Regions from separate parts of the Humiphilus diazotrophicus genome, predicted to be linked through region 3. Evidence: riboswitches for the same ligand, from Rfam matches in the RefSeq annotation. Region 3 holds a riboswitch; each other region holds the start of a gene.
What was found. Region 3 has a riboswitch for cobalamin ahead of cbpA (modified peptide precursor CbpA). Riboswitches for the same ligand answer to the same signal wherever they lie in the genome.

Region 1 (4,164 bases), 410 kb from region 3:
GATCGACCGTAACAATCCAGTCGTGAACGATTTCAAGCGCTGTCCCGCCAAAACCATGGGGTTTGGTGACATCGATTGCCCCACCCATTCCGCCTTGTATCGGGAGGCTGGAATCTGCCATCTTCGACCTCATTATCTCTGTGCAGTTGCGTTACTTTAGTGTTGCCAAATATGCGGTAATTTCATCGAGCTGCTTATCCGACAGTTGCATCGCAGGCATTAAGCAGCCCGGCTTAAAGATGTTTGGATCCGCGATCCACTTCTTCAGATTTTGGGGCGTATTATCGACGGCTCCGGAAGCTAGGGTGTCCCGGCTCATCAGATGCGTCAGGTCCGGTCCATAGCGTCCATTTGCAACGGTTCCGGATACCGCATGGCAGTTGATGCACGATTGCGTCTCGAAAACTTTTCGTCCTTCAGCAGCAGCTGTATCTTCGACGGCGGATTTCTTCTGACTCTGCACCCAGGCCTGAAACTGCTCAGGTGTATCTACATAAACCCGCAACAACATCAGAGCATGCTCAGGACCGCAAAACTGAGCGCATTGGCCCTTGTATAAACCAACACGTTGAGGATCGATCCATAATTCATTGACTCTGTTAGGAATAAGATCGATTTTCCCTGCCAGATTTGGAATCCAGAAGCTATGAATTACGTCCGCTGATGTCAATTTGAAGAAAGTTGGTTTTGGCGATGAAGTGCTGCTTAAGGGGACATGTAATTCGTTGGCTGTAACGATACCGAGCGCTGGGTAACGAAACTCCCACCAAAATTGGTGTCCAATAACGATTACGTCAAGGGCAGAGGCGGGCTTGGGCGCATCCTGAATTGCAAAGATCATTCTTGCTGTAGTCAGAAACAACACAACGATGATGAGGATGGGAATGATTGTCCAGGAAAGCTCAATTTGCGTGCTGCCAAACACTTGAGGTGGTTCGAGTGCCTCATCCTTGCGTGCACGGAAGCGAATAATTGCCGTAACGAGCAGAGTTGCAACAACAAGAAATATTCCGGTCGTGATAGCCAGGACAAATAATCCCAAGCCGTGGATCAAGCTTGCCGGTGTAGAGGCGGGGGAAAAGATGTTGGTATTAGGCGACTGGGCGAAGACCTGTTTTTGACACAGGCCAAGACCTGACAGCACAAGCAGAGTGTGCCGCAAAAATCTATGATTTTGCACTCTATCAGTCACTTATCCAATCCAGTTACACCAACGTTGGGATGGTCTTTAATCCGAAGCAGTAGCCTGACGGTCTGCTTGTTCGAATAGTTCATCAGCTAAGAACAGCACAGTCCCAAAAGGCGTTTTTAGATGCCCGTAGAGGCGAGAAGAGATGTCTATTGTTTTCGAATAACGGCAATAGACAACATTTCATCCACGAGGCGCTTTGTCCCAAGCCCTTTGCGATCTGAATTGTTTTGGGTGTTAGTTGTCGGCGCTCCTCTAGTGGAGCTTTGGCTAAGTACTTAAGAATCGATAAATTGTTGGCTCTCAGTTACACGCGTGCACCCTGAAGCCAGAGCTATGAAAAAGGGGAAAGTGTTTCAATTTGTATATGCGCCTTCAAATGTTCTGCAAGGTGCAAGAACATCGCCTCCGCGCTCAGCTCTAGATTGAATGTACCACATCATAAGCCTGTTCCCAGCAAGGAGATGCGAAAACAAGAATGTCTTCAATTGTAAAGATGCTGGGTATCGTAAGCAGGTTCCATCGGCTCGCGATTTTCTGTTGTGTTTGTGTGGAATTGTGAAATATAGAGCCGAATATCGGTGTTACAAGGGGTTTGCTGTTTTCTCAGAGAAGCGGAGTCAATGTTCGGCCCTGAGTCTCGGAGCATATCAGGGCCGTTGCATTGAGAGCAGCTATTGTTTTTCCAGTTCGTCTTCAATGAGCCGAATAAGAGCTGGATCGTCCGGCTTTGTGTCGGGGCTGAAACGTGCCACAACATCGCCACCGCGATTCACAATAAATTTCTCGAAATTCCAAAGGACTTCAGGCTCCGGGTTCGGATCGATCCCGTGTCCTTTTAGCTTTTCTTTAAAGGCATCACCCGAGGTGCTGATTGCCTTTGGCTGCATTGTTGTAAGCAGCCGGTAGAGCGGATGCTTTGATTCTCCAACTACAGAGATTTTTTCAAAGAGAGGGAAGTCTATGCTGTAGTTCATTCGGCAGAAGGTTTGAATCTCCTCGTTGCTTCCCGGTTCTTGCTCTTTGAAGTTGTTTGCAGGAAATCCAATAACCACTAAACCCCGGTCGCGATAGTTTTGGTAGAGCTTCTCAAGGCCATCGTATTGAGGAGTCAACCCGCATTTTGACGCGACATTAACAACCAGCAAAACCTTTCCTTTGTATTCGTTCAACGAAGCATCCGTGCCATCGATGCGTTTTAGGGGAACTTCATAGACGCTCATCTGATTCATCTCCTCATTGCCTCAATCGACCTTTGACCACTGGATCGCATTGTGTGCCAGATGAGTCTACCGCAAGGAATGGCAACAACGCATGAAAGGCCAACGGTTTGCCGAAAATGAATCGGTTGACCCGGCCCTGCCGATTGGTTATAAAGAATTATCTGGTGTTCAGGGAAGCGCGGTGCAAATCCGCCACTACCCCGTAACTGTGAGCGCGGAGAACACGAACAGGCAGAGATGCAGCCACTGGGAGCGATCCTGGGAAGGTGTTCGTTGTTTGAGGAAGCGTAAGTCAGGAGACCGGCCAGATGCCAATCCAGGCTTGATCCAGCTTCGATGGGAGAGTTGGAAAGCGTTCTTGTCGGTCAATACCGTACTCGAAGCGCCTGCTATTTGATGATCCCGCGGCATTGGGCTCTAATGCTCACCGCAGAGGAAATATGCAAGAGACGTACCGAAAATCGGTAACTCTCGTGCTTGGTGGTGTTCGTAGCGGAAAGAGCCGCTTCGCGCAGCATTTGGCGACGCGTGCAGACTCCGTTGCCTTTATTGCTACAGCGCAATACACCGATGACGAGATGAATGCGAAGATCGCGCGCCACAGGCAGGAACGCCCTGCATCCTGGCAAACAATCGAGGAGCCGGTAAAGCTTGATTCGGTTCTTAATCAGATCGATGGAGAGTATGGGCTGGTGCTCATCGATTGCCTGACGATTTTTGCGGCAAATCTTTTGGATGCGGAAGCCAATGGCGATAATCTGCAAAGCCGTGCAGATGCTTTCTGTAAAGCCATTTCTGCCAGCAGGTCAACCATTGTTCTGGTTTCAAATGAGGTGGGCAGTGGTGTTGTTCCAGAGTATCCCTCGGGACGTAGATATCGCGATCTCCTTGGAGAGATCAATCAGCGTATTGCTGCCCTGGCTGACAATGTTGTGCTAATGGTGGCCGGTCTTCCTCTGGTGCTGAAGGGGAAGGTGGAGGCGTGATTGCCTTTCTTGTTGCCGGCGCCGCAAGCGGAGTGGGGAAGACGACTGTCGCTCTTTCATTAATGTCCGCTTTTTATCAGAAGAAATTAGTTGTTCAGGCGTTCAAGTGTGGTCCTGATTTTCTCGACACGGGGCATCACTCCAGGATCTGCAATCGCCATTCGCGAAATCTCGATAGCTGGATGCTCTCACACGATACGAATCGAGAGCTCTATGCTAAAGCCGTTTGCGACGCTGATGTGGCAATTGTCGAAGGCGTAATGGGACTCTTCGATGGCGTAAGTGGCGGTTCAGAACAAGGAAGTGCCGCAGAAATAGCAAAGCTTCTGAATATTCCCATCGTTTTGGTTGTGGATGCATCGAGAAGTGGAAGAAGCATTGCCGCTGTAGTAAAAGGCTTTCTGACCTTTGATCCTTCGCTCCGTTTTGCTGGAGTAATTCTGAATCAGGTTGCGGGTGAGAATCATTTTCGGTTGCTAGAGACGGCAATTCGTGCCACGTGTGATGTACCTATTTTAGGTTGGTTACCCAAAGAGCCTTCGATATGCATTCCGGAGAGACATCTTGGATTGCATACTGCGGAAGAGTTTGACGGCTGGCAGCAAAGGCGCGAAGAGCTGGCTGGCTTTGCGTTGAAGCATATCAATCTTGACTTACTGGCAAGATCGGCCTCTTGTTCAAGGCCAAAGCTTCCGGAAAACAGATCTGTCCGTATTAGCAAACCGAAAGTGGTTCGCATCGGCGTTGCTCAGGACCAGTCCTTCTC
Region 2 (4,164 bases), 420 kb from region 3:
AGCTGAACTGTGAGAGGAGAAACATTCCAACCGAAGCACCAAGAACAGCGCCTCCCGACGACCCGATGACATAAGGATCGGCAAGGGGATTTCGAAAGAGCCCTTGAAAAAGAACTCCTGCTATGGAGAGCGCTGCTCCCACACAGCCCGCAGCCAGGATACGTGGGAGACGAATTTGTAAGAGAATTTCCCGCTCTTCGGAAGTGAGCGGTGCCCTGCCGAAAATTGCGTTAAGAATGTCATGAGCTGGGACGCGAATTGCGCCCCAGCTCATGGAATAGACGATCGCAACTACAAGCAACACGGAAAGCAAGCACAATGTTATATGGAAGCGAGCTTGTCCGTGAGCACCATAGGTGCTTGTTCTTTTTTCGAGAGTGGACAGCCTGGTTACTTCAGCTTCCAAGACTCTCCTCCCAAGGTTATCTTGACCCCTGACCTGAAGGTAAATGGCAGAGCAGGATACCCAAAAGCCTCATCGTAGTGCTGGCTCAAGAGATTCTGCATGCTTGAGGTCAGGGACACAAAGCGATTCACACGATAATCTCCCACAAAATCAAGCCTCTGATAAGAACTCAACAGATTCCGGTTGGGAAGCAGCAAACTCGCTCCGTAGTTGCTGTCATACAAAAAGTCACTGTCGTCACGACGGCTAACCAGCGTTCCATTCAGGGAGGCATTCCAGCGCGATTGGCTATAGCTCAGACCGAAATAGCCGGAATGAGGAGCACGCCGGAATGGCCTAGCCCCAACCAAGGGAGAAAACCAGCCGATGGTAATGCCGGGAAAGTTAGGATTCACCGCGGGAGAGAGTGCATTGCTGGAAAAGGAGCGCTGAACGACGCCATCCAGATAGGTATACCCGCCGCGGGCAAAAAGATGAGAGCTGACTCGATACTCAATCTCGGCCTCTGCGCCTAACGTTCGGAAAGCCTGGGAGTTAACTGCGGCTCCAAACAGAAACTGATTGGCAACATTCCGAGGAATACCAAGGTTACCGATCAGAGCCTGCTGCGGAACAAATTCGATCACATTCGTGAATTGATTGTGGAAGTAGGTGATTCCAATTTTGCCCCGTCCAGAAAGAAACTCCTGATCCACACCCCCATCAAAACTGCGAGAACGCTCAGCGCCAATCGGCTGAATCGTGCCCGTTTCTGCCGAAGCCTTCCGCAGCACATCGTAAAGCGAGTTGAGCTGATAGTAGATGCTTGGCTCTTTAATTCCCTTCCCAAAGCTGAAGCGAAGCTTGGTTCCGCCCCAAAAGGTAGAAGAGCCAGGGCGAATCAGGTAATAAGCAAAGGATGCCCTGGGAGTAGCTTCCACTCCGAAAATAGCGTTTTTCTCAATTCCGCTACCGATTGTGTAGTGAAGGCGGTTACGATAATCCCCCTTAACCTCCATCGTGTAGGTGTAATTGTCTCTATCGGTCGAACTTTGAGAAGCACCGGTACTCTGTGTATAGCCACGCTCCTTCTCATATCGGAAGGCGCCCAAACCAACTATATGCGGAGAAAATTTATAGTCGGATTGTCCATACACGAAGTCCTTGCTGGTGTGTGACACATATAGGTTTGGATAGGTCTCAACATATTGAAAGATAGCCTGCCCACTTGCAGAATACCCGTTTGCACCTTTAATCGTCACGGGCTTCCCCAAGTAAGCTGAAACCCCTCCCGAAGAATCCATCAATGGAATTCCATCCGGTGCAAAGTCTGTGTATTGGCCATTCATCCGGAAGACGCCGTAACGAAGGAGATTATGCCAGCGCTCAGTTGCCCTGTTGTCAAGGGTCCCGGAGATTATCGAGTCCTGCCATTTCTGTACAGCATCATTCGGAATTGCATACAGCTGAATTGCATTGGGAGCTCCATAGGAAGTAGCCAGGTAGCGAACGGTTGCTCTCGCCTCTGTATTCGGAAGAGGCCGCCAGCCATAGTTTCCAACAAAAGTTCCATTATGAAATTGGCTATGAGGAATACTATTTGCTGTGTCAAAGCGAGAATAGTCGGAAAGATAATCGAATTGTTTGTGAGAACCGGCTAATGAACCATCCTGGTGATAGGTTCCAAAGTTACCGCCTTCCCCGAAATAGCTCAATTGGGGTAAAGAAGTTTTTCCCTGGACTGTAAACAGATGAACAACTCCCGCCATGGCATCAGAACCGTATAAAGCACTGTTAGGACCACGTAACACCTCTGCCCGGGCAATGCCAACGGAGGCTAGGCTACTGAAATCCACCTCTCCACCGATGTCACTAACAGATACTCCGTCTATCAGGACTTTATTTGCGTCTTTATTGCCGCCTCGAATGTAAAGGCTCGATTCCCCTCCGGCCTGCCCGGTCTGCATAACCTGCAACCCCGGAACAAAACTGAGGCTCTCCTGAATATCTCGCTTCAGCTGGAACTGGCTTTCAGAAAGTGTAGTAATTGCAGAACCAATTTGTGCCTGGGGTGTTGGAGTTCCATTTGCTGAAATCGTTATTTGCTGAATCAGCTTTCCAGCGCTCAGGATCGCATTCACCTGCAGGACCTGAGAGTTAGCTAGGTAGGTAGGCTCACTTACATAAGGCGCAAATGAAGACGCAGCAGCGCGTATTTGATAACGACCCTCTGCAGAAACATCCAACGCAAATTTCCCTTCAACGTCGGATTGGGTTGTCGCTACCACCTTGTCCTTCTGCAACAATTCGATTTTGGCATGCGGAATAGCAGCACCTAGAGAATCAGTAACAGTTCCACGAATCTGTGCGGCATCGGCACGCTGAAAGAGCAGTAAAAATAGCAGGCAAAGATAAGTTAACTTCCATCGAAACATATTGTGTCCCCTCGGAACTCTTTCACAGGACCGGTCTCCTGACTTCGCGCCTCATCGGGTTCAACCGCCTTCCCGGAATGCATCTTCCAGTGGCATGATGGATGAACTCTAAGCGCTTACAGTTACTGGGGTAGTGGCGGATTCGCACCGCTCTTCCCGAACATCCTGATGGTTAGTTGTTAATGGTTATAGATTGCAAACTTCTTACAATCCAGGATGAAACTGTTTTGCTAAATCCTCCAATGCGTCAAACGCAATCGGACTGGGAAGGTCGATGCGTTCATCTATCCAATAAATCTTTCCTTCACGAATTGCACGTAAAGTCCTCCAGCCTGGATGGTTGGTCAATTGCTGGACTGACATTTTCCCGCTACGGACAAGAAGTAATGCATCCGGATTACGGGCAATCACGGCTTCCAGGCTGATATGAGGCCAAGGCAGAGCAACGTCATCTGTCACGGACTTGGCCCCTGCTATTTCAATCATCCCGGTAATATAATCATCTCTTCCGATCGTAACTATCGGATCATGCCAGATAGGCATAAACACGCGAATCTTTGGCTTACCTGATACGCGTGCACGAATTGCCTTTTCTCTCGCCTTCAATCTCGCAATGAGACTTGCAGCCTCACCTTCGCGATGAATTGCTTTTCCGACATCGCTTATTGAAAGATAGATCCCATCCAGGCTGCGAGGATTCACCATAAAGATGGGAATGCCATACTGCTCAATAGGCCGGAGATGTTCCAGCTGATTAATCTCGCCCACAGCCAGAATCAGGTCTGGATGTAAAGAGATGATTTTCTCAATCGAAGGACTGAGCGGAGAACCAACGCTTGGTCGCTTGGCTGCTTCAGCAGGATATTTGGTGTAGTCACTTACAGCTACCACATCGCCACCCGCTCCAAGCTCGAAAACATCGTCTACAACACTCGGCGCCAGGCAGATAAGCCGGTGAGGGTGATCTGGAACAACGACTGTCCGGCCAAGTTCGTCGGTCAACTTACGAGAAGCCACCGCTGGCAGTACTGCGCCAAGCAATAGAAACGCTATCAGAGCTCTTATCAATTGCACTCTCATGCAAACCGCCTTGCATGCTCGACAAAGCTCTCTGCAATCGACGGATTCGACAGGAAATGAAGGTGAAGGTAGCTACCAAGCACACCGCTATTCCGATAGCCTTCACTCTCCTGCTTACCGGAAAGCGTATAGCTAACACGATAGACGGAGGAAACCTCTTTCGTTGCTGAACACCGTGAATAATGGAAACTATGCCCTCTGGTAATAGTTCCCTTTCGTCCCAGGATGCAATCTTCAGTTAATTCCAATTGCGCGTAACCAAAA
Region 3 (4,164 bases):
TGATGGATTAGCGGTGCGGGATATCGCGGTTATTGAAAACACCGCTTCCAGCATCTACGATTCACTCGATGTTGGTGTGACAGAACGAGTGGGACAACGGCTCCAACTTGCGGCCCACTATGTACTGTCCGATTCTGTCGCGTATTCGATGTTCTATTCGGATGCAAACAGTGGGGTACCGAACGAATGGAATAATCTAGAGAGCGCCGAGCGGGGTCCAAGCGATTTTTATCAACGGAACAGGTTCGTTGCCGACGCACTTGTTGGATTGCCCTTTAAGTCTCAGTTTGCTCTGGTTGCGACAACTGCTTCCGGGCTTCCCGTAAATCCGATTACCGGGGATGACAATAATGGCGATAGTTATGCGGTTGACCGGCCTGTGGGGTTTGGAAGGAACTCATTCCGTGGGCCATTGCAGGCCGATGTAGATGTTGCCGTTTCCAAGCGGTTCCAAGTGCATCCGCGATTGCAGCTGGAGACACGGGTGGAGACAGATAATCTCTTTAACCGTCACAACTTTATTACGGTGAACAATGTCTATGGAGAAGGAGCCAAGCCACTGGCCACCTTTCTTTCTCCAAAGTCGGGAATTACAAATGCCGATCCCGCGAGACAGTTTCAGTTTGCTACTCGATTCTTGTTCTAGACCGTTTTCACAAATACGGTGTCTGGACAAGCGAAAGCCAAGCGCGGCTTTTCTTGATGGAAAAGCCGCGCCGAAGTTTTCTCCAGCAGATACATCGTTTGTGAGATCGTACTCAGCCCAGCTCTATAGCCAAAAAAGCTACAAAGTAGAACATTCAAAGGTAGTGACAGTATCGCGGTCCCAATCTTCCCATAGATAGGCATCCTGACGCTTCTCTGCAATCAATCTCATCGCATAGCGGACTTGATCTTCATACAGTTCACAGAAGGCCCCAGGGCGATCCATTCCTCCATTCATCTCATAAGCTTCTGCGGGACAAGGAGAGCCACAGAAGTGGCGAACGGCACAGCGGAAACAGGGATCGATATCTTCTACTTTCCTTCCTGTGACCATGGTGAAGGCCGAGGACTTTAGGACTCCAGCGAGATCATCCCGGAAGAGATTGCCCCCATTGAAGGCGGGAAGGCCAAGGAATTCGCTGCACGGAAACACATCTCCATTTGCAGAGACCGCAAAGAAGCACCGGCCGCCACCACAGGGGGAGATATCGCACATCAAGCGTCGTGCCTGCGGTGCAAGGATTGCTATGAGAATATTGGCGAAGTTTGCCACAATCAGGCGGCGGCCGGTTTCCCGATAGAGCTCTTCGGTACGATGCAGTGCTTCTAGATAGTGGTGGCTAATGACCTCATCTGCAGGTTTAATATTGCGTGCTCCCTGACGAGTGCAACGGACAGGATTGAGCATGCAAGTTGTAACTCCATGTTGATGGAAGAATTCAACTGTCGGGACCAGCTGTTCCAGATTCTCCTGGGTTACAGTGCAGATGACAGAGTAATTGGAGTAACCACGTAATTTTTCCATGGCAGCAACAACCTTGGTGTAAATGCCATGGCCGTCCCAGGTTTTGCGCGTACGACTGGCAATATCTTCCAATGCGGAATCAAGAGATAGGCCAATGGCGACGTTCCTTTCCATCAAGGAATCATATTGAGCGTCATCTAATACTGTGCCATTGGTCTGAATGCCGAAACGGAAATCATTGCCATATCGATCGAACGCTGCCAGCATCGCTTCCCAATTCAATGTGGGCTCAGCTCCGTGAAAGATTATTTGAGGCTTGTATCCTTCAGGCAAAGTTACCCGGAAGTACTGCTTCAATTTCTCCATGGCCACTAGTACCTGATCTACTGGCATATGTTGGCCATTGTGACGCGTTGTATCCGGCAAATAGCAGTACGAGCAATTCAGATTGCAGCGCTCCGTAGGGTTGAAGTACACGGCAGAGGGCCGCACATCGAAGCGAAGCCGGGCCATCTCCTCTGCAAAACTGCTGGCCTTTTGTTTGTATTGCTGCAGGAATGTGCTGGAGGTCAACGCTTCTCCGAGTTTCTCTTTTTGGATGAGTGCCCAAAAGGCCGTGTCGGGATCAACCAAGCCAATGTACTCGTCGTGGCCGATATCGATTGGTTGAAGTGTGCTTCCTTTACCTGTGTTGAAATACAATCCGCGTGACGAGCTGTTGTGACCCTTTGCTTCCAGTCCCATGAGGAGGCGATCCTTTTCTTTGTCTTAACTCTGGGGCGGATAGGTGTTTGACTATCCGCCGTGCGTAAAGCTATTGTCGGTAGCTTCTATTTTTTTGTTTCGGTCATGACGTAGTGAGATAAACCCGTGCCGCTCGCTGTACAACTTTTTCGCGTGGCAATGACCGGTTGTCTGGGTTCGTTCTTCTTGGACTTCATCACGTCACCTCCTTCCTCGAAAAATGGAATAACAAAGCCGAACGCGAGATTCCTTACTGGTGCAGAGATCTGGCCGATTTCGGCAGAAGATCCTCCGGTCCGGAAGAGGGAATCGCGAATACGAATAATTGTTGTCGCAGGATCTTTTCGCTGGCAGGAAGGATATTCTCTCCAAAAAACGAAAAACCCACATCCCCGTTTTCCACGCGGAGATCGTTGAGTCGCGGTTTCGGTCAGGTGTTCTGGCTCGCAAGTTCAGAGAGCTTAATGCTTGCTCTCAATGGAAGCTTCCACCTTCCCCGGCATTTCTGACGAGTGGTAAATAGGAAGCTGCCTTCTCGCTTACAGCGGCGGGACCGCTCCGGTTTTTCACCGGAATTCCCTGTTGCCTTTGGAGGGCAACCCGAAACCAAATCTAGATGTCAGGGGAAATTTTATAGAGAGCGGGTGGGGTGGACAATAGTCCAGATCACAGAATGATGTTTAGGTTCATGCGTGTCAGGATCTGAAACTGTCGCCGTGCTTCCTCAGCTGAGAGGCACAGCTTCCTATGAGAGAAAGCTGCGCAATTTCTTGAGGTTTCGATTCAAGCTTTTGCCTGAAGCTGCTGGCCTATATGCTCTTCCCGCTTTGATCAACAATGTGCCAGCCATCGTCGAACTTCTCGAAGAGGATTGTTGCCGGCTCTTCTGCTGAGTCTGGATGAGAGGTGAGGAACTGCTCCCACCTAGCGCGGTAGTCACTTAGGGCTTGGCTGTAAGGATCTCCGCCCGGTCTGGCGTATGGTTTAAGTTCTGTGCCGAACTGGGTTAGCTTCCACGAAATCAGAATGCCAACCTTGGCGCGCTTATCATCCTGGTATATGCCGCTAATCTTGAAGTCCTTGCCAATTTCAACGAGGGGAGGAATGTTACATTGATCGGGCTTCGGCATGGGATAGCAACTGAATCCGGTGCTATAGTCACGCGTTGAAGCGGAATCTGTGGGGCTGCCTGTCTTTGGCGTCAACCGTATTGTGCGTGAATGGGGATAGTGCAACGTCACTCCGGATACAGTTTTACTTTGAGGATCCTCTTCTTGTACGGTTATGTATCCGAGTTTGCTCAATGACTCCAGCAGGGGTCCGTAAAAAATCTCTTCTTTTGATGGTCCTCCATTACCACTCGGCGAACCATATGGCTGATGTTCTGCCAACGGAAATGCCTCTGAGTCTGTAGCTTCGCCCATACCTTCGATCTTATAGCCGGGGATAGCTCCAGATATCTTGTTATCTCCAGCGGCATGTAACTTCAGCTGGGCCTCAATCATGCGCTTGGCATCTCGTTGAGTCAATTTGCCCGAACAGCCCGACATGAGACAGACAACGACTAGGGTTGGCAAAATGCCAACGCGGGACAAGAATGCCCGAGAAAACATGGAAGCTCCTCAATTGGTTTGTGTCAATGATACATATTGGCTGAGGCAGTGCGGTAGAAATGCTTCGCTGGAAAAGCCCGTCTTTATTACTAACGTAATGATTGTCTGATGAAAAATGCCTAGAAAAATCTAATAATTGCTTGGGTGATGAATATTCCCGATGTGGGGCATAGCTGAATCTCTTTAGACTTTGCTTGAAATCACCATAGATGCAAAATCCAGATTCCCGATTATCTCAGACGAGAGATCTGATGAGAATTGATCTTGAAGTTCTCAGGTGTGAACGGAAGATAGCTTTCTTGCGTCGGCCTTGTTGGTTATTGTTATGTTCACTAAAGAACATGCGAATCCAGTTAA
Region 4 (4,164 bases), 240 kb from region 3:
TCGATGTGATCCGCAACATCATTCGGAGCGTGAATGTTCCAGTAACCGCAGATATCGAGAGTGGCTATGGCAGTGGTTCAGTTAACGATGTGGCAAAAACGGTGGAGCAGCTGGCTTCGATCGGCGTTGCCGGAATAAATATCGAGGATTCTCCCGGACGCAACGGCCAAGCGCTACTCACTGCCAACGAACATGCCGAGCGGATTCGGATCGCGCGCAAAACGGTAGGTGACGCTGGCTGCGATCTGGTCATCAATGTGCGGACAGATGTGTATCTCTTTCAGGTGGGTGATCCGGATAGCAGATTCGATAACGTAGTGGAGCGCGCGAAGGTCTATCGCTCCGCAGGCGCCGATTGCATTTTTGTACCTGGTGTTATCGATTCCAGCACTATTGCCAGTCTGGTCAAGGCTATCGATTATCCGCTAAACGTCATGGTCGCACCTGGCGCGCCAAGTGTGAAAAGTCTTGGGGAAATGGGTGTTGCTCGCGTAAGTGTGGGACCGGGTATCACTCAGGTAGCGCTTGCGGCAGCTCAACGCGCAGCGCGTGAACTTCTTGAACACGGTACCTATGGAGTCCTTGAAACGGGGTTGCCTTTTGCTGAGATTAACACCTTGTTTACTCCACGTCTTCAGTAATCAAGACCGGATTGAGCCCAGGAGCAAGTAGCTATGACGTATCAAGAGATCAGTCGGCGCACCACAATCAATAGCAACCACAAAATCGCGGTTGTCGGCGCATCAGGGCATACTGGCCGTTTCGTTGTGTCTGAATTGGCGCGGCGTGGTATCAAAGGTATTCTTGTCGGGCGCGATGCAGAGAAGCTTTCTCCCTTGGTCAGCAGGCATCCGTCATGGAAGATTCGCTTGGCCTCTGTTGATGCTCCTCAAACGCTCGATCAGGCGTTGGCGGATGCGTCGTTGATTATCAATTGCGCTGGTCCCTTTATCGATACGGCGGTGCCTGTGATGGATGCAGCTCTTCGTGCTGGTATCCATTATTTGGACGTGACTGCAGAACAACGGGTAACGCTTGAGGCTTTCGAGCGGTTCTCCGCGGCAGCAAAGGCGGCGGGAGTTGTAATCATGCCTTCCATCGCGTTTTATGGCGGATTAGGAGATCTTCTTGCGACAGCGGCCATGGCGGATTGGACGACAGTAGACGAAATCCATCTGGCTGTTGCACTCGATAGTTGGAAGCCGACACGCGGAACTTCTCGGACAGGAGAGAGGAATCCTGGCCGCAGATTTGTGTTTTCAGGGAATGTACTGACCTTTGTTGACGATCCTTCCCCTGAGCTTTCGTGGGATTTTCCTCCGCCTTTTGGGAAACAGGATGTTGTCATTTTCCCTCTGGCTGAGACTATCGTGATCTCGCGCCACCTGCGGGTGCCCGAAATTCATGCCTATGTGAATCGAACTGCCTTGAAGGACCTTCATGATCCCGGTACGCCACCACCCATAGCGGCAGATGAGCGAGGTCGTTCCGATCAGCGTTTCTATATGGAAGTACTCATCCGTAAGGGAGACGAGGAACGGTATGCAGCAGTATCGGGGCGTGATATCTATGCCGTTACTGCCCCTTTGGTAGCCGAAGCAGCGGAACGGATTTTGACTGGCGATTGCAGAAGGGCAGGAGCTGTCACTCCCGGCGAGATTTTTGATTCGAGAGCGTTTCTGGAAGCACTCTCGCCCGAACCGTTTTCTCTGAGCCTCGGAGAGGGCGTTGCAAGCATGAGCCGAAGTACGTAGCCAGATTTGCTTCTTCTGGCGTATCACTTTTTAGGATGCTTGGATATACACAGGTATCGCAATTTGTTGGGTTGACGATAGGTGGTGGACCCAATATGATGGGGTTCGTGTTCGGTGGCGAGGTTGCGAGTCAGCCTCGCCTGAAAAGGGAACCTCGTGCAATTCGAGGACTGCCCCGCAGCGGTAAATGGGAACGAATTCCATCACATGCACTGGCTTTCCCAAGAAGCTGGGAAGCGATGGCGAGTAGATGCAGCTCAATGGGGCTGCAAGCCCACAAGTCCGAAGACCTGCCGACACGACGCTTTGCGCGTCTTGACTGAAGCCTTCGTGGGAGAGGCTGGTCGGATCAGGATTTGTCCGTACAGGTGGAGGAAATCTCCATTTGTTGGCTCGTGCTCTTCTGCCCAACTCCATGAAGTAAGAGATGATCGGGTTATGTAACCAGTCGTGTGTCATATTTCTGTGGCCGCTTCTGTTTGCTGCCCCTTTTGCCTGTTAGGAGATCAATGTGGAAACCGTTGCAAATACTTATAGGGAACAGCAAAAGAAAAATAGTGCCGGGGCATTTACTGAAATATGTAAAAGAGATGGAAGCATTGTAGCTTTTGATGCACAGAAGATTACGACAGCCATTCGAAGAGCGGGAGAGGCGGCCGGAGAATTTGGAGAAGATATTGCAGTTTCGCTTACCCGTCGTGTTATTGCCTTGAATCTGGCACTTGAGCGCTCTGAAATGTTAAGCGTCGAGGCAATTCAAGACGCTGTTGAAGAAGTTCTTTTGAACTCACCATTCAAGAAAACTGCACGTGCCTACATCTTGTATCGCGAACAGCACAAGAAAATTCGGGAGTTGGTTGATCAGGCTAATGTCGATCTGGTTGCCCAATATCTGGAGAGGACAGACTGGAAGGTGCAGGAGAACAGCAATATGGCCTTTTCCCTGCAAGGGATGAATAACTATATTGCCAGCCAAATCAGCGAAACATACTGGCTAAATGAGATTTACTCTCCTGAAGTGCGGGAGGCACATGTAAGCGGTGCTTTGCATCTGCACGATCTTGGCCTTTTGGCGGTTTATTGTGTTGGATGGGATCTGCAGGATCTTTTACTCGCAGGATTTCGGGGAGCTCCTGGGAAAGCGGAAAGCAGGCCTGCAAAGCACTTCCGCACAGCGCTCGGACAGATTGTCAATTTCTTTTATACCTTGCAGGGCGAGGCTGCAGGAGCTCAAGCCTTCTCCAACTTCGATACGTTGTTAGCTCCCTTTATTCGCAATGACGGTCTTACCTATGAGGAGGTTAAGCAGGCTCTGCAAGAGTTTGTCTTTAACCTCAATGTTGCAACACGCGTTGGATTTCAAACTCCGTTTACCAATCTCACTCTCGATCTGCAACCTCCTACCATGCTGGCGGAGCAGGCCGTAATTATTGGCGGAGAGCGACGAAGCGAGACGTATGGGCAGTTTCAGGAAGAAATGAATATGCTCAATCGTGCTTTCCTCGATGTTTTGGTCGAAGGGGATGCTCGCGGGCGTGTCTTCACTTTTCCCATTCCCACATACAACATTACTGCCGATTTTCACTGGGATTCACCGGTACTGGATCGTCTTTGGGAGGTAACGGCGAAATATGGAGTGCCGTATTTTGCCAACTATGTAAATTCCGATCTTTCTCCCGATGACTCTCGTTCCATGTGTTGCCGCCTTCGTCTTGATACCAGGGAATTGCAGAGGCGGGGAGGAGGTCTTTTCGGTGCCAATCCTCTTACCGGTTCGATTGGAGTCGTGACCTTAAATATGCCTCGTCTCGGCTATCTCTCGAAGAATAGAGACGAGTTTTTCGCGCGGCTCGATCAACTGATGGATTTGGCCCGAACAAGTCTCGAGACCAAGAGAAAAGTCCTTGAGCGGTTTACAGAGAAGAACCTCTATCCATATACGCAATATTATCTCCGCGACATTCGTGCCCGTTTCGGACGTTATTGGGCGAATCACTTTTCCACGATTGGCTTAGTTGGAATGAACGAGGCGTGCAGAAACTTTCTTGGTTGCGATATTGGAAGCCCTGAGGGCTCCCGGTTTGCTGCCGAAGTCTTGGATTACATGCGTGAACGGTTAGCTCTCTATCAGGAAGAAACCGGCAATTTCTATAACCTGGAGGCGACTCCTGCAGAGGGCACCAGCTATCGTCTGGCGAAGCTAGACCAAGAAGCGTTTCCTGAGATTCTTTCTGCAAATGAACGACAGGTGAAAGAAGGGGGCAGTCCTTTCTATACGAATTCCACGCAACTTCCGGTCGATTATACGAACGACTTATTTCAAGTATTGGCACTGCAGGATGCTCTGCAGCAACGCTACACAGGTGGAACCGTGCAGCATCTGTTTCTAGGAGAAGCTGTGCCGAATCCG

Region 1: linked by a shared signal. The riboswitch ahead of cobU (bifunctional adenosylcobinamide kinase/adenosylcobinamide-phosphate guanylyltransferase) and the one ahead of cbpA (modified peptide precursor CbpA) in region 3 are both predicted to bind cobalamin.
Region 2: linked by a shared signal. The riboswitch ahead of AC6I7T_RS03530 (TonB-dependent receptor) and the one ahead of cbpA (modified peptide precursor CbpA) in region 3 are both predicted to bind cobalamin.
Region 4: linked by a shared signal. The riboswitch ahead of AC6I7T_RS05860 (ribonucleoside triphosphate reductase) and the one ahead of cbpA (modified peptide precursor CbpA) in region 3 are both predicted to bind cobalamin.

What each region holds. Positions count from the first base shown of each region.
Region 1 is NZ_AP040870.1:423,871-428,034, reverse strand. Features, by position in the region: gene ctaD (cytochrome c oxidase subunit I) at 1-121, opposite strand, end outside; gene coxB (cytochrome c oxidase subunit II) at 152-1,180, opposite strand; gene AC6I7T_RS03550 (glutathione peroxidase) at 1,864-2,412, opposite strand; cobalamin riboswitch at 2,558-2,735, shown strand; gene cobU (bifunctional adenosylcobinamide kinase/adenosylcobinamide-phosphate guanylyltransferase) at 2,853-3,398, shown strand; gene AC6I7T_RS03540 (cobyrinic acid a,c-diamide synthase CobB) at 3,395-4,164, shown strand, end outside.
Region 2 is NZ_AP040870.1:419,380-423,543, forward strand. Features, by position in the region: gene AC6I7T_RS03525 (FecCD family ABC transporter permease) at 1-406, opposite strand, end outside; gene AC6I7T_RS03530 (TonB-dependent receptor) at 391-2,820, opposite strand; cobalamin riboswitch at 2,832-3,003, opposite strand; gene AC6I7T_RS03535 (ABC transporter substrate-binding protein) at 3,025-3,900, opposite strand; gene AC6I7T_RS03540 (cobyrinic acid a,c-diamide synthase CobB) at 3,897-4,164, opposite strand, start outside.
Region 3 is NZ_AP040870.1:835,471-839,634, reverse strand. Features, by position in the region: gene AC6I7T_RS05015 (TonB-dependent receptor) at 1-646, shown strand, start outside; gene cbpB (peptide-modifying radical SAM enzyme CbpB) at 785-2,194, opposite strand; gene cbpA (modified peptide precursor CbpA) at 2,281-2,391, opposite strand; cobalamin riboswitch at 2,607-2,813, opposite strand; gene AC6I7T_RS05000 (hypothetical protein) at 3,004-3,807, opposite strand.
Region 4 is NZ_AP040870.1:1,078,449-1,082,612, reverse strand. Features, by position in the region: gene AC6I7T_RS05870 (isocitrate lyase/PEP mutase family protein) at 1-641, shown strand, start outside; gene AC6I7T_RS05865 (saccharopine dehydrogenase family protein) at 675-1,754, shown strand; cobalamin riboswitch at 1,849-2,066, shown strand; gene AC6I7T_RS05860 (ribonucleoside triphosphate reductase) at 2,266-4,164, shown strand, end outside.